Regions from separate parts of the Bacillus jepli genome, predicted to be linked through region 1. Evidence: a T-box and tRNA genes for the amino acid it is inferred to sense, from the RefSeq annotation. Region 1 holds a T-box; the other holds one or more tRNA genes.

Region 1 (14,612 bases):
AATGTTTCTATATCAAATTCGACACTTGCATTAATAACTCCTTCTCGATTATATCCATATGCTTTGAGCTCTGGATAATGAGTTGTAGCAATCACCCTCGCACCACGATTATAGACTTCATCAAGAATGGAGATTGCAAGTGCAGCTCCTTCCTGTGGATCGGTTCCAGCTCCCAATTCATCAAAAAGCACTAAACTATTTTCATCAACTCGCTTTAAAATATCTACAATATTTACCATATGAGATGAAAACGTACTTAAGCTTTGTTCAATGGATTGTTCGTCCCCGATGTCAGCATACACCGATTCAAATACAGCAATCTCTGACTCTTCCTGTGCAGGAATTTGTAAACCTGATTGTGCCATAATCGTTAATAAACCGATCGTTTTTAATGTCACGGTTTTACCACCTGTATTTGGACCCGTTATAACGATTGAAGTAAAATCTTTACCAAGCTCAATATCATTAGGAACGACTATTTGTGGGTCAATTAACGGATGGCGGCCCTTTTTTATTAGGACATAACCATTGCCATTAATTTTTGGTTTCGAGCCTTTTACTTTTTTACTGTAGCTCGCTTTTGTGAACATAAAATCCAGTTCACCAAGTGTCTCGACATTCTGATAAAGTGATTCAGCTTCACCTGCTACTTCGTTTGACAACTCGAGTAAAATACGATCAATTTCTTGTTTTTCTCTCACCCTCGCTTCTTGCAGTACATTATTAAGCTCCACCACTGATTGCGGTTCAATAAATAATGTAGCACCTGAAGAGGATTGGTCATGAACGATTCCGCCATATGTCCCACGGTATTCTTGTTTAACTGGAATGACATATCGGTCATTACGTATCGTAATAATGGCATCCGAAAGTGTTTTTTGAGCGGATGATGAACGAATAATATGTTCAAGCTTTTCCCTAATTCTTGCTTCACTACTACGGAGCTGCACGCGAATTCCTCGTAATTTGTCACTCGCGCCATCCATGACCACTCCATTATCATCAATACTGTTTTTTATTTTTTGCTCAAGCTCGAATAAGGGCGTAATGTTTGTAACAAGTTCCCCTAATATAGGTAAACCTATATCATCCTCAATCATGCCCTCTATAAATTTCTTCATTTGACGTCCGGCATAAATTGTACCTGCAATATCTAATAGCTCCATTGTATTTAGAGCTCCTCCGATGCTAGCACGCTTTATGGAGGCTCTAACATCCGTTAATCCTCCGAGCGGAACATTTCCTTTTAAACGCAGTACTTTTGCAGCTTCATCTGTTTGTTCTTGTAGAAAAATAACCTCGTCTACATTTGTGGACGGGATCATTTTATCTACCTTTTCTCTTCCTAATGAGGATGAGACATGCTGTTTGAGCTGCTCCTTTACTTTATCAAATTCTAATACCTTTAAAACTCGTGGTTGCATGCTGTAACTCCCTTCCTGCACCAACTGCTTCAACATCAAGGACCGTTATAATCCTATAAATTTCGTTTTAGATAAGCAATTAGCTCATCCTTATCCCATGTATTAATGACATTCTCCTTTTTAATCCACCCTTTTATTGCAGCGGAAACGCCATATCCCATATCCTCAAGCATGTCCATATTATGTGCATCCGTGTTAATAACTAGTTTTACACCCTTCTCCTGTGCCTTTTTAATATATTCTGAAGAAAGGTCTAATCGATTTAGATTCGCATTTAGTTCTAACGCTGTATTTGTTTCTTTTGCTAACTCAATTAACATATCGACATCTACGTCATACCCTTTTCTACGCCCGATTATCCTTCCAGTAGGGTGGGCGATAATATCTACATGTAGATTTTCAAGAGCCGTTTTTAAGCGATGCATGATTTTCTCTCTTGGTTGAGAAAAGCTTGAATGGATTGATGCAATCACGACATCAACATCCCTAATAATGTCGTCGTTATAATCAAGACTGCCATCAGGTAGGATATCCATTTCAACACCTGTAAATATTGTAAAATCTTCATATTTTTCATTTAATCTTTTAATTTCTTTATGTTGTTCTAGTAATCGTTCAGGTGTTAGCCCATTTGCCACGCGTAAGTATTGGGAATGGTCTGTAATCGCCATATAACGATAGCCTTTATTCCTGCTAGCCTCTACCATTTCTTCGATTGTGTAGGCACCATCACTCCAAGATGTATGCATATGGAGATCACCTTTTATATCTTCGAGCTGAATATGTTCCACTTTCTCTTGGAATGCATCTACCTCAGAGCCATCCTCTCTAAGTTCAGGAGGGATAAAGGTAAGTCCAAAATATTGGTAGAATTCTTCTTCCGTTTCAAAGGTTTTTATTTCACCTGTCTCACTGTTTTCAACGCCATACTCACTAATTTTTTCACCACGTTCTTTTGCTAATTGCCTCATTCTTACATTATGGTCTTTGCTACCCGTAAAATGGTGAAGGGTGGTTGCAAATTCATGTGGTTTCACAAGACGAAAATCAACCGAAATATCATAGCTATATGAAATTTGGACGGAAACCTTTGTATCTCCACTTGCGATAATTCCATTAATGCCGTTTAGCTGTAAAAGCTGTTCTCGCACTTTTTCAGGTTCATTCGTTGCAATTATAAAATCAAGGTCTTTGATTGTTTCTCTCATTCGACGAAGGCTGCCTGCACGAGAAAAGGTGAAGATTCCATCCATCTTACTAAGCTGTTCCTCAATTTCTTCAGTTAGTGTTAGCATTAAAGCAATCGGCAGGCGATCTGGTCGTTTGCCATATTCCTCAATAGCAGCAAGTATTTTTTCTTCAGTTTTCTTTCCGAAGCCTGCTAGATTTTGAATTTTTTCATTTTGGCATGCTTGTTTTAACATTTCCATATCTTCTATGCCTAGTTCCTGATAGAGCTTGGCTATTTTTTTGCCACCAAGTCCTGGCAGGTTAAGTAAGGGGATCAGTCCTTCAGGTACCTTTTCTTTTAATTCATTTAACACTGTTGATTCTTCTGTATCGATGTATTCTGTAATCACCGCCGCTGTTCCTTTGCCAATTCCAGGTAATGATGTGAAATCCTCAATCGTCGTTAAGCTTCGATCGTCATTTTCAAGGGCTCCTGCTGCTTTTCGAAAAGCAGATATTTTAAATGGGTTGTCCCCTTTTAATTCCATATAAATCGCAATTGTTTCTAAAAGACGGATTACATCTTTTTTATTGATTGTCATGGTTACCACCTACCTATATTCCTTACGTTCAACTATCCAAAATGATACAGATTTTTTGTGAAAAAGTCACTTTTTGTGGGTTAAAAACTGTTTTTCACAAAAAAAACTTCTCTGTTAGAGAGAAGTTAGATCCACATGTCCTTAATTTTACCTGTAAAGAATGGGGTATGTTGGACAATCATTTTAGCCATAAATGAATCATTAAGATTAGACTGAACGATTTCAACCGGGAGGAGTGCTCCAATATAAAGTACGATAAAGACAATTAAATAGACTTCAACAAAACCTAATAGACCTCCAGCCCACCCGTTGATTTGTTTTAAAAGTGGTAGATTTGCAAGGAAGTCAAGCATTGATCCAATGATTTGCCATAGAAACTTTGTGGCAAAGAAGATAATGGCAAAGGCAATGGCACGATAATAAGCTGTTTCTAAATTTGTACTTTCAAATAAAAATTTCATGGTATCGGCATCACCGAATGTTGGATATGGAATCCATAATACTAATTTTGGCATAAGTTCATCATAATAAAGGTATGCAACAATAAATGCAACAATAAACCCGGTCAGATGAACGATTTGGAGGATAAATCCTCTTCTTAACCCAATTATAAATCCCATTAAAAGGATGATTATTAAGACTATATCGAACATTTCACGTCAATCCTTTTCATTTTTTGCTTGTTCTAATTGTTTTTCAAGTTCTTCATATTCTTCTTTAAGCTTTAAATGCTCATGGACTATATTTACGGCTGTTAAAACCGCCAGTTTATTAATATCAAGAGAGGGATTTTTACTGCTAATTTCTCTCATTTTATCATCGACAATTGAGGCCACAAGGCGTATATGGCTTGTGCTCTCAGACCCGATAATCGAATATTGCTGTCCATATATATCTACAGTTGTTTTTGTTTTTTGTGTCTGTGACAAGTAGTTGGCCTCCATTCTAGTCAATCCTACAGATAATAATACCATGAACACGATATTTATGGAAAGAAATCTCAACAAACGTTATGATAGATTATAAAGAATCATATCTAAATATGTAAGGGGAAAGTTAATTTTGTCTAATACTGTCCTAAAGTGTACCCCCGGTACGATTGAAAAAATGAAATTACATTATAGAAGTCAATTACAGGCTAAGGTCCCACAGGGTGGGGTTTTTGTTGCTAAACTACCAAGCTGTACCATTACAGCATATAAATCTGGGAAAGTATTATTTCAAGGAAATGGCGCTGCGGCTGAAGCGGATAAATGGGGAAGTTCAGAAACTTCTACTAAATCGACTACTAATAAGAAATCTGTTGCGAAAAATAGTGGCTTACCACCCAATATCGGAACACTTTCAATGGTCGGCTCTGATGAGGTTGGAACAGGTGACTTTTTTGGTCCAATGACTGTTGTTGCCGCATATGTTTCGAATGATAAGTTTGCTTTGCTAAAGGAACTTGGGGTAAAAGATTCTAAGGATTTAAATGACAAACAAATTTGTGAAATTGCTGAATCGATTATTCATGCAATCCCATATAGCCTTTTAATTTTACATAATGAAAAATACAATGAACTTCAAGCAAGAGGCATGACTCAAGGTAAAATGAAGGCATTGCTACATAACCAAGCAATTGGGCATGTCCTAAAAAAAATTGCACCCGCTACACCAGACGGTATTTTAATCGACCAATTTGCTGTTCCTGATGTGTATTTCAAGCATTTGGCCGGTCAAAAGGAGATTATAAAAGACAATGTGTATTTCAGTACAAAGGCAGAAGGGGTTCATTTATCTGTTGCCGCTGCTTCCATCATAGCAAGGTATTCTTTCGTTAAGGAATTTGATAAGCTAAGTGAGAAGGCTGGTCTTGAATTAAAAAAGGGGGCTGGAACCCAAGTTGATGTAGTTGCTGCTAAACTGATCAAAAAGCATGGAATAGGAGCACTTCGTAGCTTCACAAAGCTTCATTTTGCAAATACAGAAAAAGCAAAGAAAATAGCTAGGATATAAGAAAAGCGCTAAGCACGTCTGCCTATCAACGACAGTGCCTGGAGCTAGACATAAAAAAATGGAGTGGGTCCAATGTGACCCCTCCATTTTTTATTATGAACGCAATGTTGCATTGAATTTTTCAGCAACAGCTTTTAGTACTTTTTCATGTGCTTTTGTTACTTCTTCTTCAGTTAATGTACGTTCTGGATCAAAATACTTGATTGAATAAGCAACTGATTTTTTACCAGGTTCCATACGCTCTCCCTCATAAAGGTCAAAGATTGTAACATCGCGAAGTAGCTTACCACCCGCTTCAATAATAACCTGCTTCATGTCACCAGCAGCAACTGATTGATCTACAACAAGTGCTATATCACGAGTCATAGACGGGAATCGTGGAATTGGTTGATAAAGGATTTCTTCAACATCCGCTTCTAGAACATCCTTTAATGATAATTCAACCACATACGTTGGCGTTAAATCTAAGTCTTTTTGAACATTCGGATGAACTTGGCCAACAAACCCAATTTCTTTGTTATCTAATAACACAGCAGCTGTTCGTCCAGGATGCATCCCTTCCACTCTAGCTTGTAGGAATGAAGTTCTATTTTCAAGACCAAGCTTTTCGAATAGCCCTTCTAAAATTCCTTTTACTACATAGAAATCTACCGTTTTTTTCTCACCTTGCCATGTTGGTGATAACCATGAACCTGTTAGGGCAATTGCTAAGTGTTCCTTTTCTTCCGGTAGTTCTTGGTCTGGTCTAGGAATAAATACTGATCCTGTTTCGTAAGTTGATACACTATCAATTTGACGAGCTAGATCATGTGAAACAACTTCTAATAAATGTGGAAGAAGGCTTAATCTTAAAAGACTACGTTCTTCACTCATAGGCATAGCCAAACGAATTGGCTCAGTTTGTTCAAGTGCATATTTGTTTACTTTTTCAGCACTTGTAAGTGAATATGTGATACTTTGATATAATCCAACACCTTCTAAATATCTTCTAACTAAACGACGCTTTGCTTGATAATCCGTTAATCTACCAGGTTTTGATTCTCCAACGGGAAGAGTTGTTGGTAATTCATCATATCCATATAGTCGCGCTACTTCTTCAATTAGATCCTCTTCAATAGTAATGTCAGGTCTACGAGTAGGTACGGTTACATGGAATGTATCATTATCCACAGTAAATGAGAATTTTAGATTCGTAAAAATGGCTTCTACTTTTTCTTTTGAAATTGCAGTACCTAACACTTTGTTGATTCTATCAAGTGATACAGATACATTTACTGGCTGAATATCAAGAGTATCAACAGCCACAACACCGTCAAGAACTTCACCACCAGCGAACTCCGCCATTAATTCAGCTGCACGGTCTGCTGCTTCACGAGTACGGTTTGGATCAATCCCTTTCTCAAAGCGCGCACTAGCCTCGCTACGTAAACCGTGGTCTTTAGATGACTTACGAATTGTGCTTCCTGTAAAATAAGCAGACTCGATTAAAACGGTTGTTGTGTCACTTTTCACTTCAGAATTCGCTCCACCCATTACACCTGCAAGGGCAACTGGAACTGTTCCATTTGTAATCACTAGGTGTTCATCCGTTAATGTACGCTCTGTATCATCTAGTGTTGTAATCTTTTCTCCATTGTTTGCACGTCTAACAAGAATTTCTTTAGAACCTAGTCGATCATAATCAAACGCATGTAGTGGTTGACCATATTCTAATAAAATGTAATTTGTAATGTCGACAACATTATTATGTGGGCGGATTCCTTCTGCCATCAAACGTGTTTGAAGCCATAAAGGCGATGGACCAATTTTTACATTCTTCACTACACGTGCTACATATAATGGATTATCTTCCTTCGCTTCTACAGAAATCGAAATGTAATCCTCCGCTTTTTCCCCTGAAGTTGATACCTTTGGTTGTGGTAGTTTTACGTCTGTTCCTAAAATAGCCGCAACCTCATATGCAACCCCCATCATACTCATAGCATCAGCACGATTAGGTGTTAATCCAAGCTCAAGAACCTTATCATCAAGATTTAACGCAGCAATTGCGTCTGTTCCTGGCTCTACATCATGTGGGAAAACAAAAATTCCTTCAGCATATTCCTTCAATACAAGCTTTGATTCAAAACCAAGTTCTTGAAGAGAGCAAATCATTCCATTTGATTCTTCCCCACGAAGCTTCGCCTTTTTGATTTTAAAATTGCCAGGTAAGACAGCTCCTACCTTAGCGACTACAACCTTTTGGCCTTTTGCAACGTTCGGTGCTCCACAAATAATTTGAACAGGCTCCCCTTCACCTACATCAACAAGACATTTATTTAATTTGTCAGCATTTGGGTGCTGCTCACACTCTAATACATGACCAACGACAATCCCACTAATACCTTCTCCTAAATGATCGACACCTTCTACTTCAATTCCACTTCTCGTAATTTTTTCTGCTAATTCTTCTGCCGTTACTCTTGATAAATCAACGTATTCATGCAACCATTTATATGAAACAAACATTCCTATTCTCCCTCCTTAAGCCCGATTAAATTGTTTGATGAAACGATTATCATTTGTGTATAAATGACGAATATCATCAATACCATATTTCAACATTGCAATACGCTCTGGGCCCATTCCGAACGCAAATCCTGTATATTTCTTTGAATCAAAGCCAGACATCTCAAGGACATTAGGATGTACCATACCGGCACCTAAAATTTCAATCCACCCTGTCTTCTTACATACATTACATCCATCTCCGCCACACTTAAAGCAAGAGATATCCATCTCTACTGAAGGCTCAGTAAACGGGAAAAAGCTTGGGCGTAGACGAATTTCACGGTCCTCACCAAACATCTTTTTCGCAAACGTATTTAATGTACCTTTAAGGTCACTCATACGAATGTTTTCATCAACAACCAATCCTTCGATTTGGGTAAATTGATGTGAGTGGGTCGCATCATCATTATCACGGCGGTATACTTTACCTGGACAGATGATTTTTACAGGTCCTTTTCCTTCATGCTTTTCCATTGTTCTCGCTTGAACAGGAGATGTTTGGGTACGAAGGAGAATATCCTCGGTGATATAGAATGAATCCTGCATATCCCTTGCCGGGTGATCCTTCGGTAAATTTAACGCTTCAAAATTGTAATAATCCTTTTCAACTTCAGGTCCTTCCGCAATGGAATAACCCATCCCTAGGAATAAATCTTCAATTTCTTCAATAACCTTAGTAAGTGGGTGAGGCCCTCCTACTTTAATCGGTCTCCCTGGTAATGTAACATCGATTGTTTCAGAAGCTAGTTTTCTTTCGACTTCTTCTTTTTCAAGTAACTCTTGTTTTGCAGTTAGTTTTTCAGTGATTTGCTCTCTGACTTCATTGACAAGTGCTCCCATTTTTGGGCGCTCTTCTGCAGAAAGCTTGCCCATTCCTCTTAGTACTTCCGTGATCGGCCCTTTTTTCCCTAAATAAGCGACACGAATATCATTTAATTCTATAAGATTCGTTGCAGCCTCTACTTTTGCAAGAGCTTCTTCTTTCAGCTCAAGTAATCTTTCTTGCATTAATAATTCCTCCTTTTTCTTAGAAAAGCACAAGGCGCCGGTTCATCGGCGACAAGCACAAGACGAGCACTGACAGAAGGCGCTTTTTGCCTTCCGAAGTGATTGGCTTGTGACCTCGAGCCGATGGCGCCTGGAGCTAGACATTAAGACAAAATAAAAAACCTCAATCCCCAAAAAGGGACGAGGTTTAGATTCGCGGTACCACCCTTGTTAACAATTACAAAAAAGTAATTGCTCACTTCGTTTCGATAACGGCTATTGCCGGTACACCTTTACGTCTTTGGTCAGACGGTCCAAGTGCCAACTCAAGAGGTGAATTCACTTTCTTCTTCTATAAAAATGCTTGCAGTCACGGCATTTTCTCCCTGAATAGTGAGTGGAAAGTTACTAGTCTCGATCATTGTTTTTAGCTATATGTAAAGCATATAAATTATATTATACGTATCTTCGAGGTGCAAATCAAACCCAATTTAATTCTTTTTTCGTATAAATGGGAGATAGAGAATAAAAAACATGATCAATGCGACAATTTCCAAGGATAAGATATACCAAGGGTACGGACCAAGAAAGTCGATTAAGCTTGGGTTTATTGGTTTTCTCGCGAGAAACATATAGTTTCCACCAGTTGCTTTGTTGATGAAAAAGACGATGAATGCAATGACATTCAAAGCAGTAAATGCCTTCCAAACAGATTTGAAAGTGGGTCTACTATTCTCATACCAAAGCATGTACAGGCTTGCTAGAATAATCGCGATATGAGCTAAGAAAAAGTGAAAATAACGATAATGTGGAAAGTCATAGGCGAGCTCCGGTGTAAGCATAGCTTGTAGGGCACCACCTATGCCTAAGAAATAGGTTACTTCAAATAACAGATGGCTCTTAGTCAGTAACATGATAATACTCAAAAAAAGCGAAATTGAGCAAAGCTGAAAAGGTAAGGAATCAATTGGGTCCCATACTCCCGTAAATAAATACCAAACATAAAGGGACAGTTCACTAATTAATAAAAATAGTGCCAATGTATAACGAATGACTGATTTTCCTTTTGTAAGTCTGGTTCTAAAAAGAAATAAAAGAACACCCGAGACTAAAAGCAAGCCCACCATCACGACATGTGAAAAAGATAACCAATGGAACGGTTCGCCTACAACAGACCTCCCAAAAAAGTCGATAATTTTACTCCCCCCTGTTTACCTCAAATGATAAAGTAAAATCCCCGCTGCTACTGCAACATTTAAAGACTCGCTTTTTCCGTAGATTGGAATATAGAGATTTTGATCTGTTTTCTCTAGTAATTCTGCTTGTACTCCATTCCCTTCATTTCCGACGATTAATGCAAAGGAATTTTCGACAGGAGCTTGTTTATAGTCAACCGCGTTCTTTAAAGATGTTCCATAGACTTTAATACCATTTTGTTTAAGCCCATCAATCGTTTCATGTAAATTTTCTTTCACAATAGGTATATGAAAAATCGAGCCCTGTGTGGAACGAATTACCTTTGAATTATAGACATCAACGCTTCCTTCACCAATGATCACAGCATCCATACCTGCTGCATCTGCAGTTCGAATCATCGTGCCTAGATTACCAGGATCCTGTACAGCATCTACTAATAACAATCTGGTAAACTGCCCACCCTCTTTTACCGAATACTGTTCGCAAATGGCAGCCACCCCTTGTGAAGTATCTGTATCACTTATTTCCTGCATAATCTTTTCTGTTACAATCGTGATGGATAGATTATCCACATTCCAGCTTGTGGGGATGTCTACCGTTTCACTAATGATTAATTCTCTTATGATAGCGTCACTTTTTAACGCCTCTTCGACTAAATGAAAGCCTTCAATCATAAAAGTAGCAGTCTTATCACGTTCTTTTTTTGTATGTAGTTTTTTCCATTGCTTAATTTGAGGATTTTTATTTGATTCAATTCGTTTCAACGTATTTTTTGCTCCTTTTAGCTAATTCTTTTTCCATTATATCCTATGGTAAATACATAAAAAAGGCGGAACGTGTAAAAGATACAAAAGAAAAGTTACATATGAAAGGTGTGCTTGTAAATGAACTTGAACTTAAGACATGCTGTTAAGCACAATGTCTCTGGAAATTCTCAAGCGGAATTAGAAGATACGATTGTAGATGCCATTCAAAGTGGCGAAGAAAAAATGCTTCCAGGATTAGGAGTATTATTTGAAGTCATTTGGGAAAATGCAAGCCAAGAGGAAAAACAAGAAATGCTGTCAACTTTAGAGCAAGGATTAAAGCAATAATGAGAAAAGCCGATGACATCCTAATCATCGGCTTTTTATTATCAATCAAATTTAATTTTGTTAACTGTTTCTTCGTCGAGACGTTTAATCACTTCTGCAATAAGCTTCACTGCATTTTCATAATCATCACGATGAAGAATACCGGCATGTGAATGGATATAGCGTGTTGCGATTGTAATCGCTAAAGCTGGAACACCTTCTAGGGAAATGTGGATTGATCCAGCGTCTGTTCCACCACCAGCAATCGCATCAAACTGATATGGGATGCTAAGTTCATCCGCAACTCCAACAACAAAATCACGTAAGCCTTTATGAGAAACCATGGAAGCATCATATAGAATAATTTGAGGACCTTCCCCCATTTTGCTCATTGCTTCTTTTTCCGAAATTCCAGGTGTATCACCTGCAATACCCACATCAACGGCAATTGCAAGATCAGGCTTGATCATTGATGCTGCTGTTTTGGCACCACGAAGACCTACTTCCTCTTGAACCGAACCGACTCCATACACAACGTTTGGATGTTCTTCATTTTTCAAATATTTTAGGACATCGATAGCAATCGCACAGCCAATTCGGTTATCCCATGCTTTTGCAAGTAGCATTTTTTCATTATTCATCACAGTGAATTCAAAATATGGAACAACCTGGTCACCAGGTTTCACTCCAAATTCTAGAGCTTGCTCTCTATTTGCCGCACCAATATCAATGAACATATCTTTGATTTCAACAGGCTTCTTACGTGCATCTGCAGTTAAGATATGGGGTGGTTTAGAACCTATTACACCCGTAATATCTCCTTTACTAGTGACAACGGTTACCCGTTGAGCAAGCATAACCTGTGACCACCAGCCACCAACAGTTTGGAAACGTAAAAATCCTTTTTCATCAATTTGTGTCACCATGAAGCCAACTTCATCTAAATGCCCAGAAATCATGATTTTCGGACCAGTTGGGTTGCCTTCTTTTTTTGCGATTAAACTTCCTAGTCCATCATAAGAAAGTTCATCAGAATATGGAGTTATGTATTTTTTCATGACTTCACGAGGCTCTCGTTCATTACCAGGAATACCTTTTGCGTCGGTAAGATCTTTTAGCATCGTTAATGTTTCATCAAGCTTTGTCATTTGTAAATCACCTAACTTTCGTTAATTTGACAATTTCATTATACAGAAAATAGTGGTAATTGAGCAATTTTGGCTCCTTATTATTTGGTCCCACTCGACCCAAATCCGCCTTCTCCTCTTTCAGAGGCAGCCACATCCTCAACCTGTAGCAAGTTAACCTGAGCAACTTCAGCAATCACCATCTGTGCTATCCTCATTTGTTTTTCCACTACAAAATCTTCTTTTCCATGATTAATTAAGATGACCGCAACTTCTCCACGATAGCCTTCATCAATGGTCCCTGGACTATTTAAAACCGTTACTGAGTGTTTGAGTGCTAGTCCACTCCTTGGTCGTACTTGTGCTTCTGTTCCCGGTGGCAGCTCCATTTTAATCCCCGTTTTAACTAATTCAGCTTCCCCTGGTTTAATCACTTTTTCTTCAGCCGAAAATAAATCTAAGCCTGCATCACCTGGATTTGCTTGTAATGGAAGCCTTGCATCCTCGTTTAGCAGCATTACTTTTAAGTTATATGTCATACAAAAATCCTCCTCTAGAAAAAAATTATAACAAATTTAAAATAACTTGAAACCTTTTGTATAGGTTATTCGTATATGTTGGCAGATTGAAAATGGAGGGAGTCCTCTTATGTTTGTCATACTTATTCGTTTTGTCATCTTACTTCTAATCATCTTTTTATTATATCGTATTTTCAAGTACGTACTAAATCCAAAGAGGAAGCTTGAGCTCGCTCAAGAAAAAGAGGAATTCTACTGGCTTGATGACCTAGCAAATGTCCATAAAAACTTTTTATTAACGTATAAGGGAGTTTTATTTGAAGGGGAAAAATATTTAGGATCTACCAAAAAATCATTTGAGGTTGTATCTATCTTTGTATGGGCCAAAACTGATAATTTGAAGGGATTAACCTATACGGATTTTCAATACATCGAGCGTAGAATTAATGAAGTATATCCACATGCGAAAATTGATTGGAAAAGTCCAATAAAAGAACTACTAAAGGAAAACAGTCGTGAGCGTTAACTCCACGACTGTTTTTTCATTGAAATGACCTACCTGCCTTAGGATTAAAAAATTCATGCCATTTGATAATAACCTGTTTTTCTCGGAGTAGATAGAACAATAGAGTAAGTGCTAGGAGTATCGCGAGAATTACAGTTGTAGAGAATTCACGGATAAATTGACCGAAAACGGTATAGAGAAGGGCTACTGGGAAATTTGTATAGAAGGAGGCTTTGGCATAGTTTCGAAAATGCCTTGTAACATCCATGATACATAGTGATAATAGGTGAAAATTAATAAAAGGAATAAGACGTAAGATTGCAATTTGCCCAATAGTAAAATTCACTTTGTCTCCTAACCATTTTTGCTTGAGTGTATTAATTTTGTTGGACAATCTTGGGACCTGCCGATATAAGAAATAAAAAAGAATGCTAAGCATGGTTAATCCTAGTATGGAATAGAGCGTTCCAAAAACAGAGCCGAATAAAATGCCCCCGACGATACATACGACAGGAACTGGTATGAAAAAGATAGGACGGATAAGATGTATACCAATAAAAATAATGGGGGCAAGCAGTCCAGTGGATTGAATAAAAACAAACAGCAGTGTCATCGTATCATCCAAATGTACAACTCACCTCTTCCGATAAATTTATAAGAAAAGTGCTATTTAAGCATATACAATCGTACAAGTTGTTATGACAAGGTAACTAAAATATAAACATAAATGGCAATTGTAAGGATTGCAAGAAAAGGAAGAAGGATGACAAATTGCTTATGCTTCGTCTTATGTCGAAACTGCTTCATACCAAAAGTTGTTCCAAGCGCGCCGCCTACCATTGAGACAATCCAAATATGTTTTTCAGAGATGCGCCATTTGTTGTTTTTAGCTCTATTTTTGTCGATGTACATGAGTAGGAAACCATAAATATTGAGGATTATATAGATTATTAGAATTTGGTACATTGTGATTCCCCCTATTATAATCAAAAATAAAATTTTATAGCTGTTATTTTGTTTTTATGGCTATTAGTTCGTTTTTATAGCTGTTAGCTAAATCGACAAACAAAAAAGGTTACTCTCATTTTACAATGGGAGTAACCTTTTTACCTAGACTAAATTATTTTAAGTTACTTTTTGCAACAGTTGCTAATTCAGCGAATGCTTTTTCGTCGCTAACAGCTAGTTCAGCAAGCATTTTACGGTTTACTTCGATACCAGCTACTTTAAGTCCGTGCATTAAACGGCTGTAAGAAAGACCATTCATACGAGCAGCTGCATTGATACGAGTAATCCATAGCTTACGGAAGTCGCGTTTCTTTTGACGACGATCACGATAAGCATACATTAATGATTTCATTACTTGTTGGTTTGCAACTTTATATAAAGTGTGTTTTGAACCGAAATAACCTTTAGCTAATTTTAATACCTTTTTACGACGTTTGCGTGTAACAGTTCCGC
Region 2 (14,612 bases), 180 kb from region 1:
AAGAGGATATCGATCTAAGGCCTCGTTTCTCTGATTCAGTAAATGGTGAGGAAAGTTCCTTAGTACCTTACGAAAAAATTCAATATATTCCTGGTTCAAAAGAGACTAATTTTACCTTGATTGCTGCTTTTGATTTGGATGACCCTAAAAAAGAAGCTTCCATTTCTTCTTATTTAGGTAGTGGGAATTTAATGTATATGTCAAAGGAAAACATATATATTGCGGTTCCAAATTATTATGCAATCCCATTTAGAGAGGGTGGTTCTGATTCCCCAGATACAAATGTCTATAAATTTTCAGTGGAAGGGGACAAAGTTGAATTCCATAGTTCAACTGAAGTACCGGGGACCATTTTAAATCAATTTTCAATGGACGAATTCAATGGAACCTTCCGAGTAGCGTCAACCAAAGGGGATACATGGAATAACTCCAAGCCCTCCTCAAACAATTTGTATATTTATGATGAGAATTTAAAGCAAATTGGTTCATTAAGCGACCTGGCACGAGGTGAGCGAATTTATTCAGCGCGGTTCATGGGTGAACGTATATACATTGTCACATTCAAACAAGTGGATCCGTTGTTTGTCATTGATGCTAGTAATCCAAAAGCTCCAAAAGTGCTTGGAGAACTTAAGATCCCAGGCTTTAGCAACTACCTTCATCCATATGACGAAAACCATGTAATTGGATTTGGACAAGATACGAAGGTTATTGCTGATAAAACAATAAGTGGGGAACCGAGGGTTTATACAGATGGTATTAAAATTTCGTTATTTGATATTCGTGATGTAAATAACCCAAAGGAGAAGTTTACTGAAGTTATTGGTGGCCGTGGAACATACTCCCCATTAAATTATGACCATAAAGCTCTTTTATTTAATAAGGAAAAAGGAATTTTTGCCTTCCCGATCACTGTTTATCAAAATCTGGAAGGAAAAATGTATGAGCAAAAATTCGAATTTCAGGGTGCATATGTATACGATATCCATTTAGAAGGAATTGAATTGAAAGCAAAATTATCACACGATACTGGATTATATGAAACATGGGAGGGAGAGATACAACGTCTACTAACAATTGGAGACACACTGTATGCCATTTCACCGACGATGATTTCTGCATATGACATTAAAAATTATCAGCAAACTGGTAAGGTCTCTTTACGATAAAAAAGGGTAGAATTTTCTTCTATCCTTTTTATGCATTTATCTTATATACTATATAAGATTATATTTGAAATGAAGGGACTAACATGAATCAACCAAAAATAAATCCATACTTCGTGTTGGCAATTGGTGTCGTTGCTGTGTCGACATCGGCCATTTTTGTGAAATTAGCAAATGCACCCGCACCGGTTATTGCTTTCTATCGGCTGTTTTTTACAGTCCTACTAATGCTTCCTGTTTTTTTATGGAAGTATCGAAAAGAACTACGGGGCATTACAAAAAGAGATTGGCTTTTTTCCACAATCTCAGGTGTTTTTCTAGCTCTCCATTTTATCCTTTGGTTTGAATCGCTTAACTACACATCCGTAACAAGTTCAACTGTATTAGTAACGATGCAGCCCGTTTTTGCTTTCATAGGAACTTATTTTTTGTTTAAAGAAAAAATAAGTCTAGGGGCCATACTAAGCACCTGTTTAGCTTTAGGTGGAAGTATCATCATTAGTTGGGGAGATTTCCGAATTAGTGGGAGTGCATTATACGGTGATTTCTTGGCAATCATTTCGTGTGTGATGGTTACAGCCTATCTTCTGTTTGGGCAAACGGTTCGAAAACGGATATCACTTGTCACCTATACATTTGTTGTGTATAGCATTAGTACCATAACTTTATTTTTATATGTATTGATTTTTAAATATCCACTAGGAGGATACGCTGGTCAAGACTGGATGTACTTTTTACTATTAGCAATCGTCCCAACTTTACTTGGTCATAACCTTTTCAATTGGTCATTAAAATGGGTAAGTACGTCAACTATTTCGGTCAGTATTCTATTTGAACCAGTAGGAGCAGCCATTCTAGCCTATTTTATACTTTCAGAAAATATCATCCAAACACAGATTATTGGTGGAGTCATTATTGTGATTGGGATTTGGCTATACTCCTTAGGCGAACGAAGGAAAAAACAAAGAGTAACTTTATCAGAACAAACTGTTGGATAAAAAAGCAAAGCCAAGTCTATCATTGTAGACCTGGCTTTATTTTTTATGCATATTTTCGAGTCAAGAGTAAAGCACCGATACCAAGTAATATAAACAAGGTCCCAATTAATAGAAGGTTCGAAAAGGGACTAGCGGTAATGGGAAGTTTATTTCCCTGAACCTTAATACTCATTTCTGTTGCAAGTGTAGCAACCGTTAGAAGTTTTTCACCACGTTCAATGATAAAATCGGTAGCTAGCATTTCCTCTGAAACCTTCAAATCGAGAAGATATTCATCATTAGCTCGATATAGTTCAACAAGCAGTTCCGCACCATCAAGTGTGTTCATCTCAAGTAGATTATTATAAGCAATAGCTTCCTTAGTACCATCCTTTAATAGATAGTATCTTGGCTGCAACTCAAAAACTTCGATCATTTTATCGTACATCACTAGAAGCTCTTTTTGTTGCTCAGAAGACAATCCATCTGAATTATTATAGGAAAAGTATTGCTCTAAATTAGAGCTGATAGATTTCATTTTCTCTTCAAGATTTATATCATTTAAGCTTAAAAAGTGAAGAAATAATCCATCAATCTCATCCTCTGTTAGCCCAACTTCAGAAAGCATTCGCTCTGCTTCTACCAACACCTCGGCATGATTAAGATAGAAGTCAACAGTTGTGTCAAGGTCCTTAATGAATAAATAATCCTCTACTGACTCCCCAAATCCTCCCAGAATATGTTGTAGTTCATCTTCATTCAGATTATGTTTTGTTAAAAGAGTCTGAATGGTCTCATTGTTAACAGGCTCACCTAAGTAGGAAACCAGTTCATTTACATTTTCAAAATCCTTTAAGGACAAATCATAAACTGCCAGGTAATCCTCAAGATCATCTTCAGTTAAACCGGTCTCTGTTGTATATTTCTTTAAATCCTCTGTAGTAACCTCAGCAAACACATCAACAGACAAATACGCAAGCTGGAATAAAAAAAGTACTCCAACTAGTATTAACTTCTTCATTCCTCTTCCTCCAAGCCATTATATTCATAGGTGTAGTATTTTCAACTTTTACCAAATAATGCATGTAAAGGAGGAAATTAATGAAATACTAAAATACGAGGGGGAAATGTTAGTACAATAAATACAAAAATGTATGAAAGTTGTGAAATGTTTGTTACTAGGCTTAGTTAACTCTAAATGTCTTTGCAATTTCATGAATAATCTTTAAGTCTGCTTGGAAATCCGAACCTCCGAAATAGCCGGGGGTATTTGCATAAAAATACAAATCATAGATAACCTCTTGATCATTGGGTTGAATGAAATAATGGACAGTTTGAATTGCGTGCATTTGTTTAACATGGAAAAGGACTCGTTGAGTTGGTACCTGAAAATCTTCCAACACATCATTCTCAAATATCCCTGACTGAGACAAAAGTTGCTGTTTTGTTTCATTGTTGATCTTCTTTACCCCACCAACCTCTGTTCCATTTTTTAAAAAAACATGTGAATCGCCTTGTTCCTCTATAACAATTTCTTTCGGAAGATCAATTATGAAAGATGAGCTAGGATCTGCATGTAAGAGTTCCTCTTTAAAAATGGAATAATAAGAGTATATGCCAATCCCAAATACAAGTAATAAAATAACCACACTTGAAAGGAAGGGCATAATAAATCTGCTAGAAGAAAACCTGTTTTCTTTCTTAGCTTTGTTTGTTCTGATTTGATGAACAATACGGGTTCTCTGTGCATTATTTAATTGAAATTTTGGAAATGATTTATTTGGGTAGGTATCCTTCATAGTCTTTTTCCTCTCCTTTGTTGATAGAGTTAAGATTTTTCTGTAAAGCTTTAACAGCACGATGGTAAGTCAATGAAACTTTGTTAGTAGACCAGCCTAGGACGGAAGCAGTTTCTTCAACACTTAGTTCTAAAATTAATCTTGAAACAAGAACATCTTTATAAGATTGTTTTAGGCGAAGGATTGTATCGTGTATATCAGAAAGAACTTCGTCTAAAAGAAGAGTTCTCTCCGGATTAGATTGATCGATTTGAATATGTCTTTTTCCTAATAGGTCAAAAGGTTGAAATTTAATCAGTCTCTTTCGACGATTTTTATCTATTACTAAATTCCTTGCAATAGCAAGTAACCATGTCTTAGGGTTCGATCGTTCCTCAAAGGTAGGGAATGATCGGATCGCCTTTAAAAATACCTCCTGAACATAATCATCAACGTCAATAGAACCAGTGTAATAAATAAGGAAGCTATAAACATCATCTCCGTACTCATAAAACCATTTCTCGATTTGACTAACATGTGTCAAGTGCCGTACCCCCTTTGTACTTACCTTTATATAAATAGACGATTAAGACATCATTTTCTTTCACATTAAAGTAAAAAAGTTTTGAAAAATAAAATACTGACAACCATTAATGGATTGTCAGTACTGTAATAGGAATATCACTTTAATAAAATGAACTAGCAAAGAAACTAAAAACGAAGGCCATAACAATAGATGAAACAAAGGTAATGAAAGTACTTGCTTCAATTCTTCCTTCATTATTACTAATTCTTAAACCTTCTATATAAACGAATGAAAATAAAAATAAACACATTGCTAGTGATAAAAACATGCCAATGGCTTGTAGAAACTCAAAAAACAAGACCTTTCCCCCTTCCAAATTACTTTTAATAAAATATATGAGTAAATCTAGCAAATATGATTAAAATAATAGAGACATTCCTTGAAAGATATTAAATTGATTAAAGTATTTCATAAGGAAACTATTTCTTGTATAATAATCTTATCTCTTCAAAGGTGAATTAATAGAGAGAGATATTATTTTTTTGTTTCTTAAATTTTTTTTAAAAAAGGTCTTGTAAAAGGACAAAAGAGATGGTATATTAATTTTTGTCGCCAAAACGAGTGACAAGTTGAATGAGTGAGAAACAAAAACTTCTTTAAAAAAGTAGTTGACACTCAAAAGTGAAAATGTTATATTAGAAAAGTCGCTTCTGGGCGACGAACTAAAAAGCTCTTTGAAAACTGAACACAATACAAGCGTCAACGTTAATTCTAAGTAACAAACTTATTGAGCAATCAATACTCTTATTGGAGAGTTTGATCCTGGCTCAGGATGAACGCTGGCGGCGTGCCTAATACATGCAAGTCGAGCGAACCTGAGGGAGCTTGCTCCCAAAGGTTAGCGGCGGACGGGTGAGTAACACGTGGGCAACCTGCCTGGAAGACTGGGATAACTTCGGGAAACCGGAGCTAATACCGGATAATATATGAGACCACATGGTCTCGTATTAAAAGATGGCTTTTAGCTATCACTTACAGATGGGCCCGCGGCGCATTAGCTAGTTGGTGAGGTAACGGCTCACCAAGGCAACGATGCGTAGCCGACCTGAGAGGGTGATCGGCCACACTGGGACTGAGACACGGCCCAGACTCCTACGGGAGGCAGCAGTAGGGAATCTTCCGCAATGGACGAAAGTCTGACGGAGCAACGCCGCGTGAGCGAAGAAGGTCTTCGGATCGTAAAGCTCTGTTGTTAGGGAAGAACAAGTATCGTTCGAATAGGGCGGTACCTTGACGGTACCTAACCAGAAAGCCACGGCTAACTACGTGCCAGCAGCCGCGGTAATACGTAGGTGGCAAGCGTTATCCGGAATTATTGGGCGTAAAGCGCGCGCAGGCGGTCCTTTAAGTCTGATGTGAAAGCCCACGGCTCAACCGTGGAGGGTCATTGGAAACTGGGGGACTTGAGTGCAGAAGAGGAGAGCAGAATTCCACGTGTAGCGGTGAAATGCGTAGAGATGTGGAGGAACACCAGTGGCGAAGGCGGCTCTCTGGTCTGTAACTGACGCTGAGGCGCGAAAGCGTGGGGAGCGAACAGGATTAGATACCCTGGTAGTCCACGCCGTAAACGATGAGTGCTAAGTGTTAGAGGGTTTCCGCCCTTTAGTGCTGCAGCAAACGCATTAAGCACTCCGCCTGGGGAGTACGGTCGCAAGACTGAAACTCAAAGGAATTGACGGGGGCCCGCACAAGCGGTGGAGCATGTGGTTTAATTCGAAGCAACGCGAAGAACCTTACCAGGTCTTGACATCCTCTGACACTCCTAGAGATAGGATTTTCCCTTCGGGGACAGAGTGACAGGTGGTGCATGGTTGTCGTCAGCTCGTGTCGTGAGATGTTGGGTTAAGTCCCGCAACGAGCGCAACCCTTGATCTTAGTTGCCAGCATTTAGTTGGGCACTCTAAGGTGACTGCCGGTGACAAACCGGAGGAAGGTGGGGATGACGTCAAATCATCATGCCCCTTATGACCTGGGCTACACACGTGCTACAATGGATGGTACAAAGGGTAGCAAAACCGCGAGGTTAAGCCAATCCCATAAAACCATTCTCAGTTCGGATTGCAGGCTGCAACTCGCCTGCATGAAGCCGGAATCGCTAGTAATCGCGGATCAGCATGCCGCGGTGAATACGTTCCCGGGCCTTGTACACACCGCCCGTCACACCACGAGAGTTTGTAACACCCGAAGTCGGTGGGGTAACCGTAAGGAGCCAGCCGCCTAAGGTGGGACAGATGATTGGGGTGAAGTCGTAACAAGGTAGCCGTATCGGAAGGTGCGGCTGGATCACCTCCTTTCTAAGGAAACTGAAGTTCTACGAACTTCATAAAAAGACGCTTTGTATTGTGGTCAGTTTTGAGAGTGCTTTTGTGCTTTCAAATTCGTTCTTTGAAAACTAGATAACGTAACAAAACATTCATTGAAGTAGTAAAAGTTCTTTAAAACTTAAAGGTGAATGAGAAGCGAGAAGGTCGAGGAACCGATTGAGGAATCACCGGAGCGTACTTTAACGTACGTGAGGATGATGACGACTAGCGGTGACGAAGAGATTCGACGCTTATCAAAGCCGAATAGGTTAAGTTATGAAGGGCGCACGGTGGATGCCTTGGCACTAGGAGCCGATGAAGGACGGTACTAACACCGATATGCTTCGGGGAGCTGTAAGTAAGCATTGATCCGAAGATTTCCGAATGGGGAAACCCACTGCTCGTAATGGGGCAGTATCCTTACCTGAATACATAGGGTAAGTGAAGGTAGACCCGGGGAACTGAAACATCTTAGTACCCGGAGGAAGAGAAAGCAAACGCGATTTCCTGAGTAGCGGCGAGCGAAACGGAAGATAGCCCAAACCAAGAGGCTTGCCTCTTGGGGTTGTAGGACACTCTATACGGAGTTACAAAAGAGCGAAGTAGACGAAGTGACCTGGAAAGGTCCGTCAGAGAAGGTAACAACCCTGTAGTTGAAACTTCGTTCTCTCTTGAGTGGATCCTGAGTACGGCGGGACACGAGAAATCCCGTCGGAAGCTGGGAGGACCATCTCCCAAGGCTAAATACTCCCTAGTGACCGATAGTGAACCAGTACCGTGAGGGAAAGGTGAAAAGCACCCCGGGAGGGGAGTGAAATAGAACCTGAAACCGTGTGCCTACAAGTAGTCAAAGCACATTTATGTGTGATGGCGTGCCTTTTGTAGAATGAACCGGCGAGTTACGATCCCGTGCAAGGTTAAGTTGAAGAGACGGAGCCGCAGCGAAAGCGAGTCTGAATAGGGCGAGATAGTACGTGGTTGTAGACCCGAAACCAGGTGATCTACCCATGTCCAGGGTGAAGTTCAGGTAACACTGAATGGAGGCCCGAACCCACGCACGTTGAAAAGTGCGGGGATGAGGTGTGGGTAGCGGAGAAATTCCAATCGAACTTGGAGATAGCTGGTTCTCTCCGAAATAGCTTTAGGGCTAGCCTCGAGTTAGAGTCTTGGAGGTAGAGCACTGATTGGACTAGGGGCCCTCATCGGGTTACCGAATTCAGTCAAACTCCGAATGCCAAAGACTTGATTCTCGGGAGTCAGACTGCGAGTGATAAGATCCGTAGTCAAGAGGGAAACAGCCCAGACCACCAGCTAAGGTCCCAAAGTATACGTTAAGTGGAAAAGGATGTGGAGTTGCTTAGACAACCAGGATGTTGGCTTAGAAGCAGCCACCATTTAAAGAGTGCGTAATAGCTCACTGGTCGAGTGACTCTGCGCCGAAAATGTACCGGGGCTAAACGTATCACCGAAGCTGTGGATTGTTCTTACGAACAATGGTAGGAGAGCGTTCTAAGTGCAGCGAAGTCAGACCGAGAGGACTGGTGGAGCGCTTAGAAGTGAGAATGCCGGTATGAGTAGCGAAAGAGGGGTGAGAATCCCCTCCACCGAATGCCTAAGGTTTCCTGAGGAAGGCTCGTCCGCTCAGGGTTAGTCGGGACCTAAGCCGAGGCTGAAAAGCGTAGGCGATGGACAACAGGTTGAAATTCCTGTACCACCTCATTACCGTTTGAGCAATGGAGGGACGCAGGAGGATAGGGTAAGCGCGCTGTTGGATATGCGCGTCCAAGCAGTTAGACTGGTAAGTAGGCAAATCCGCTTACCGTAAGGTTGAGCTGTGATGGCGAGGGAAATAAAGTACCGAAGTTCCTGATTCCACACTGCCAAGAAAAGCTTCTAGCGAGGTAGAAGGTGCCCGTACCGCAAACCGACACAGGTAGGCGAGGAGAGAATCCTAAGGTGATCGAGAGAACTCTCGTTAAGGAACTCGGCAAAATGACCCCGTAACTTCGGGAGAAGGGGTGCTTTTTAGGGTGAATAGCCCTGAAAAGCCGCAGTGAATAGGCCCAGGCGACTGTTTAGCAAAAACACAGGTCTCTGCGAAGCCGCAAGGCGAAGTATAGGGGCTGACACCTGCCCGGTGCTGGAAGGTTAAGAGGAGGGGTTAGCGTAAGCGAAGCTCTGAATCGAAGCCCCAGTAAACGGCGGCCGTAACTATAACGGTCCTAAGGTAGCGAAATTCCTTGTCAGGTAAGTTCTGACCCGCACGAAAGGTGTAACGATCTGGGCACTGTCTCAACGAGAGACTCGGTGAAATTATAGTACCTGTGAAGATGCAGGTTACCCGCGACAGGACGGAAAGACCCCGTGGAGCTTTACTGCAACCTGATATTGAATTTTGGTACAGCTTGTACAGGATAGGTAGGAGCCTTGGAAGCCGGAGCGCCAGCTTCGGTGGAGGCGTCGGTGGGATACTACCCTGGCTGTATTGAAATTCTAACCCGAAGGCCTTATCGGCCTTGGAGACAGTGTCAGGTGGGCAGTTTGACTGGGGCGGTCGCCTCCTAAAGAGTAACGGAGGCGCCCAAAGGTTCCCTCAGAATGGTTGGAAATCATTCGTAGAGTGTAAAGGCACAAGGGAGCTTGACTGCGAGACCTACAAGTCGAGCAGGGACGAAAGTCGGGCTTAGTGATCCGGTGGTTCCGCATGGAAGGGCCATCGCTCAACGGATAAAAGCTACCCCGGGGATAACAGGCTTATCTCCCCCAAGAGTCCACATCGACGGGGAGGTTTGGCACCTCGATGTCGGCTCATCGCATCCTGGGGCTGTAGTCGGTCCCAAGGGTTGGGCTGTTCGCCCATTAAAGCGGTACGCGAGCTGGGTTCAGAACGTCGTGAGACAGTTCGGTCCCTATCCGTCGTGGGCGTAGGAAATTTGAGAGGAGCTGTCCTTAGTACGAGAGGACCGGGATGGACACACCGCTGGTGTACCAGTTGTCCTGCCAAGGGCATAGCTGGGTAGCTATGTGTGGAAGGGATAAGTGCTGAAAGCATCTAAGCATGAAGCCCCCCTCAAGATGAGATTTCCCATAGTGTTAAACTAGTAAGATCCCTCGAAGATGACGAGGTTGATAGGTCAGAGGTGGAAGCATGGTGACATGTGCAGCTGACTGATACTAATCGATCGAGGACTTAACCAAAATCTCTTCTAATGAATGTAGAAACGTTATCTAGTTTTGAAGGAATGAAAATTTCTTCTTGAAATTTATTCTGAAGATAGTATAATATATCTTGTCTTTACCTTATCTAGTGACGATAGCGAGAAGGTCACACCCGTTCCCATACCGAACACGGAAGTTAAGCTTCTCAGCGCCGATGGTAGTTGGGACTTTGTCCCTGTGAGAGTAGGACGTCGCTAGGTTGGAGAAGATGGAGGATTAGCTCAGCTGGGAGAGCACCTGCCTTACAAGCAGGGGGTCGGCGGTTCGATCCCGTCATCCTCCACCATTAATTTAAAATTTTGCCGGTGTAGCTCAGTTGGTAGAGCACGACCGAATAAGTTTCTTGAAATTACTTCAGCGTACTAATCGAGCTGCTTCTTGAATAAGCTATCTGAGATTAGGACGACTTATCACAATCAAATCCAGAGTGGTTTGAGATCTTAATAATGCCGGTGTAGCTCAGTTGGTAGAGCAACTGACTTGTAATCAGTAGGTCGTGGGTTCGACTCCTATCGCCGGCACCACTTACGAGCCATTAGCTCAGTCGGTAGAGCATCTGACTTTTAATCAGAGGGTCGAAGGTTCGAGTCCTTCATGGCTCACCATTTAAATAGTTTTGCGGGTGTGGCGGAATTGGCAGACGCGCTAGACTTAGGATCTAGTGTCTTTGACGTGGGGGTTCGAGTCCCTTCACCCGCATTATGCGGAAGTAGTTCAGTGGTAGAACACCACCTTGCCAAGGTGGGGGTCGCGGGTTCGAATCCCGTCTTCCGCTCCAAAGAAATTTACAATGCCGGGGTGGCGGAACTGGCAGACGCACAGGACTTAAAATCCTGCGGTAGGTGACTACCGTACCGGTTCGATTCCGGTCCTCGGCACCACTTAATGAATAATGCGCCCGTAGCTCAATTGGATAGAGCGTCTGACTACGGATCAGAAGGTTATGGGTTCGACTCCTTTCGGGCGCGCCATATTACGGGAAGTAGCTCAGCTTGGTAGAGCACTTGGTTTGGGACCAAGGGGTCGCAGGTTCGAATCCTGTCTTCCCGACCATTTAAAAAATCGGGGCCTTAGCTCAGCTGGGAGAGCGCCTGCTTTGCACGCAGGAGGTCAGCGGTTCGATCCCGCTAGGCTCCACCAATGATTTTAAAAAATATAATTATATGATTTATGGCGGTGTAGCTCAGCTGGCTAGAGCGTACGGTTCATACCCGTGAGGTCGGGGGTTCGATCCCCTCCGCCGCTACCATTAAATTTAAAAGCATTACGGACCTTTAGCTCAGCTGGTTAGAGCAGACGGCTCATAACCGTCCGGTCGTAGGTTCGAGTCCTACAAGGTCCACCATCTACAACTTCTTATATGTGGAGGAATACCCAAGTCCGGCTGAAGGGATCGGTCTTGAAAACCGACAGGGGTGTTAAAGCCCGCGGGGGTTCGAATCCCTCTTCCTCCGCCATATTTATTATTTAAGAATAGTTTAATTTTATATGATTTCTATTATCGCGGGGTGGAGCAGTCTGGTAGCTCGTCGGGCTCATAACCCGAAGGTCGTAGGTTCAAATCCTGCCCCCGCAACCAAAAAAACAACTAAAAAAAGTTGTTGACTAGATTCAAAAGATATAGTAAGATAATATTTGTCTTGAAAATAAAAGATTAAATATTTAATAAATGGTCCCGTGGTGTAGCGGTTAACATGCCTGCCTGTCACGCAGGAGATCGCCGGTTCGATCCCGGTCGGGACCGCCATATGTAGTGGCTCAGTAGCTCAGTCGGTAGAGCAAAGGACTGAAAATCCTTGTGTCGGCGGTTCGATTCCGTCCTGAGCCACCTTATTATTTTTAAAAAATTAATGGCGGCTGTGGCGAAGTGGTTAACGCATCGGATTGTGGTTCCGACATTCGTGGGTTCGATTCCCATCAGCCGCCCCATATATGAATGCGGGTGTAGTTTAATGGTAAAACCTCAGCCTTCCAAGCTGATGTCGTGAGTTCGATTCTCATCACCCGCTCCAATTTTACCTTAATGGGCCTATAGCTCAGCTGGTTAGAGCGCACGCCTGATAAGCGTGAGGTCGATGGTTCGAGTCCATTTAGGCCCACCATATTGTTATTCCGCAGTAGCTCAGTGGTAGAGCTATCGGCTGTTAACCGATCGGTCGTAGGTTCGAATCCTACCTGCGGAGCCATTTTTGGGGAAGTACTCAAGTGGCTGAAGAGGCGCCCCTGCTAAGGGTGTAGGTCGCGTAAGCGGCGCGAGGGTTCAAATCCCTCCTTCTCCGCCATGACGATTTTAAATATACAATCTGGCCCGTTGGTCAAGCGGTTAAGACACCGCCCTTTCACGGCGGTAACACGGGTTCGAATCCCGTACGGGTCATCAAGCGTTATGAGAATTTCTCATGGCGTTTTTTATTTTTTATAGAGTTCTTCTTTAGCCTATAAAAAAACACCTGTTGCCAGGTGTACTAATCTTTGGGCATAATATCCTCTTCGATTTTTTGAGCAGGGTTATCTAAGTCCACATCGGAAAAGATCCCAGGGGATACTCCACGAAACATATCAAAAGCAAGAATTTTATCGTCTGGCGCATCAAATAATGGAGCTTCACCATTGAAATCTTCAACTTCTTTTTTTCGTCTCATCTCTACACCTCCATTTATTATCCTCCCAGTTCTTCCTTTAATTATTCTTTTATTAATCATCCCCATTTAGAAAATTACCAAGTCCTCCTAAAATACTCCCTTCACCTGTGCTTCCACCATTTCTAGGTGCACTCGCAAAAATTCGGTCTGCAAGGCGGCTAAATGGTAGTGATTGTATCCATACCGTACCAGGGCCTCTAACAGTAGCATAGAATAGACCTTCACCACCAAAAAAAGCGGTTTTAATTTTTCCTACATACTCAATGCTATAATCGACATCCCTCGTCAATCCTACTAGGCAGCCTGTATCGACTCTTAGGATTTCCCCAGGTTGAAGTTCTTTTTTATGTATGGTACCACCTGCATGTAAAAATGCTAGACCATCTCCTTCTAATTTTTGCATGATGAATCCCTCTCCACCAAAGAAGCCAGTTCCTAACTTTCGTTGAAAATCAATGCCAACTGAAACTCCTTTTGCCGCACATAAAAAGGCATCCTTTTGACAAACTACTTTGCCACCTAGCATGCTTAAATCAACAGGAATGATTTTTCCGGGATAGGGTGCAGCAAAGGAAACATGTTTTTTCCCCATATTGTTATTTGTAAAGACGGTCATAAAGAGACTTTCTCCTGTAAGTACCCTTTTACCAGCTCCTAATAGTTTTCCAAAAAGACCTCCACCTGCAGCTCCTGATCCGTCACCAAATATTGTTTCCATCGAAATGCCATCTTCCATCATCATCATGGCACCGGCTTCGGCAATGACACTTTCACTTGGGTCTAATTCGATTTCAACAAACTGCATATCGTCTCCATAAAGTTTATACTCGATCTCATGTGCGTTCATCCGATTCTTCCTTTCTTTCTCAAAAATATATACAAAGAAGTAATTCGTCGTTTACTAGTATTATCCTTTAAAACTGTAAATGAAGTATGAAAAAAATGTTAATTCTAGTTGAGGATATCCATGACAAATTTAAATAGGAATACTATAATATATTTAGAATTTTCTCAAAATAATTAAGTGATGGGGGATTATATGAGTTCTGAAGTCATTATAAAAAGACGGTTATGGCCAAGAAAGAAGCGTTCGAGAGTTGTTTTATTAACAGGAATCGTTATCATACTCCTTCTGATTACAAGCATTATAGTAGGCTATTTATTTTTAAGAAAAAGTTTACCTACGCTTGAGGGAAATGTTTCGATTGCAGGATTAACCGATGAGGTAGAGGTATTCCGCGATCAAAATGGGGTCCCACATATTGTAGCAAAAAATAATCATGATTTGTATTTCGCTCAAGGGTACGTTACGGCGCAGGATCGTTTATTTCAGATGGATTTAAGCCGAAGGCAGGCTTCAGGAGAGTTAAGTGAAGTAATAGGTTCTTCTCTTGTTGATCAAGATAAGTATTTTAGAACTCTTGGTCTAAGAAGGGCTGCAAAAATATCATATGAAGGATATTCAGAGGAAGCTAAGTCTGTTCTCCAATCTTATGCAGATGGCGTAAATGCTTTTATATTGGAAGCAAAGGAAAAGAATACATTGCCTGTCGAATTTACATTGGCAGGATATGAACCGACTGAATGGAGTCCCACTGATTCTCTTACCATTGGAAAATACATGGCATACGATTTAGGGGGACATTATAAAGGGCAGGCATTTCGCTATTATATGGCACAGAATGTATCCGAAGAAAAATTACTAGAATTATTCCCGACTTACCCTGAAGATGGTGCAACTGTTATTCAAGCGATGAAGGATCATCCTATTGATATTTCAAAAAGTATAGCAACTGCTCCCTTTCCAAATGAGTTTAATGGGAGTAATAACTGGGTTGTAAGTGGTGAGAAATCAGAATCAGGGATGCCTATACTAGCTGATGATCCACATCTAGCATTAGCTACACCATCAATTTGGTATGAAACGCATTTGCAAAGTGA

What was found. The T-box of region 1 lies ahead of pheS (phenylalanine--tRNA ligase subunit alpha). A T-box ahead of a tRNA ligase gene usually reads a tRNA of that ligase, here a tRNA-Phe.
Region 2: it encodes a tRNA-Phe, which carries the amino acid that the T-box ahead of pheS (phenylalanine--tRNA ligase subunit alpha) is inferred to sense. The anticodon was not compared.

Annotation. Positions count from the first base shown of each region.
Region 1 is NZ_JBDFMO010000001.1:2,465,935-2,480,546, reverse strand. It holds gene ABC371_RS12710 (endonuclease MutS2) at 1-1,424, opposite strand, end outside; gene polX (DNA polymerase/3'-5' exonuclease PolX) at 1,478-3,196, opposite strand; gene ABC371_RS12700 (CvpA family protein) at 3,322-3,849, opposite strand; gene zapA (cell division protein ZapA) at 3,856-4,125, opposite strand; gene rnhC (ribonuclease HIII) at 4,259-5,194, shown strand; gene pheT (phenylalanine--tRNA ligase subunit beta) at 5,288-7,702, opposite strand; gene pheS (phenylalanine--tRNA ligase subunit alpha) at 7,718-8,752, opposite strand; T-box leader at 8,926-9,162, opposite strand; gene ABC371_RS12675 (YwaF family protein) at 9,223-9,924, opposite strand; gene ABC371_RS12670 (TrmH family RNA methyltransferase) at 9,943-10,692, opposite strand; gene sspI (small acid-soluble spore protein SspI) at 10,813-11,022, shown strand; gene ABC371_RS12660 (M42 family metallopeptidase) at 11,064-12,149, opposite strand; gene dut (dUTP diphosphatase) at 12,230-12,667, opposite strand; gene ABC371_RS12650 (sigma-w pathway protein ysdB) at 12,777-13,172, shown strand; gene ABC371_RS12645 (TVP38/TMEM64 family protein) at 13,189-13,776, opposite strand; gene ABC371_RS12640 (DUF1294 domain-containing protein) at 13,848-14,117, opposite strand; gene rplT (50S ribosomal protein L20) at 14,272-14,612, opposite strand, start outside.
Region 2 is NZ_JBDFMO010000001.1:2,287,561-2,302,172, forward strand. It holds gene ABC371_RS11685 (beta-propeller domain-containing protein) at 1-1,169, shown strand, start outside; gene ABC371_RS11690 (DMT family transporter) at 1,253-2,164, shown strand; gene ABC371_RS11695 (processed acidic surface protein) at 2,208-3,164, opposite strand; gene ABC371_RS11700 (hypothetical protein) at 3,328-3,942, opposite strand; gene ABC371_RS11705 (RNA polymerase sigma factor) at 3,920-4,465, opposite strand; rRNA gene ABC371_RS11710 (16S ribosomal RNA) at 5,252-6,801, shown strand; rRNA gene ABC371_RS11715 (23S ribosomal RNA) at 7,078-10,008, shown strand; rRNA gene rrf (5S ribosomal RNA) at 10,114-10,229, shown strand; tRNA gene ABC371_RS11725 (tRNA-Val) at 10,240-10,315, shown strand; tRNA gene ABC371_RS11730 (tRNA-Thr) at 10,478-10,553, shown strand; tRNA gene ABC371_RS11735 (tRNA-Lys) at 10,559-10,634, shown strand; tRNA gene ABC371_RS11740 (tRNA-Leu) at 10,648-10,728, shown strand; tRNA gene ABC371_RS11745 (tRNA-Gly) at 10,733-10,807, shown strand; tRNA gene ABC371_RS11750 (tRNA-Leu) at 10,822-10,910, shown strand; tRNA gene ABC371_RS11755 (tRNA-Arg) at 10,924-11,000, shown strand; tRNA gene ABC371_RS11760 (tRNA-Pro) at 11,006-11,082, shown strand; tRNA gene ABC371_RS11765 (tRNA-Ala) at 11,094-11,169, shown strand; tRNA gene ABC371_RS11770 (tRNA-Met) at 11,202-11,278, shown strand; tRNA gene ABC371_RS11775 (tRNA-Ile) at 11,298-11,374, shown strand; tRNA gene ABC371_RS11780 (tRNA-Ser) at 11,394-11,486, shown strand; tRNA gene ABC371_RS11785 (tRNA-Met) at 11,532-11,608, shown strand; tRNA gene ABC371_RS11790 (tRNA-Asp) at 11,701-11,776, shown strand; tRNA gene ABC371_RS11795 (tRNA-Phe) at 11,785-11,857, shown strand; tRNA gene ABC371_RS11800 (tRNA-His) at 11,883-11,958, shown strand; tRNA gene ABC371_RS11805 (tRNA-Gly) at 11,968-12,041, shown strand; tRNA gene ABC371_RS11810 (tRNA-Ile) at 12,055-12,131, shown strand; tRNA gene ABC371_RS11815 (tRNA-Asn) at 12,141-12,215, shown strand; tRNA gene ABC371_RS11820 (tRNA-Ser) at 12,221-12,311, shown strand; tRNA gene ABC371_RS11825 (tRNA-Glu) at 12,335-12,406, shown strand; gene ABC371_RS11830 (hypothetical protein) at 12,495-12,671, opposite strand; gene ABC371_RS11835 (TIGR00266 family protein) at 12,724-13,518, opposite strand; gene ABC371_RS11840 (penicillin acylase family protein) at 13,711-14,612, shown strand, end outside.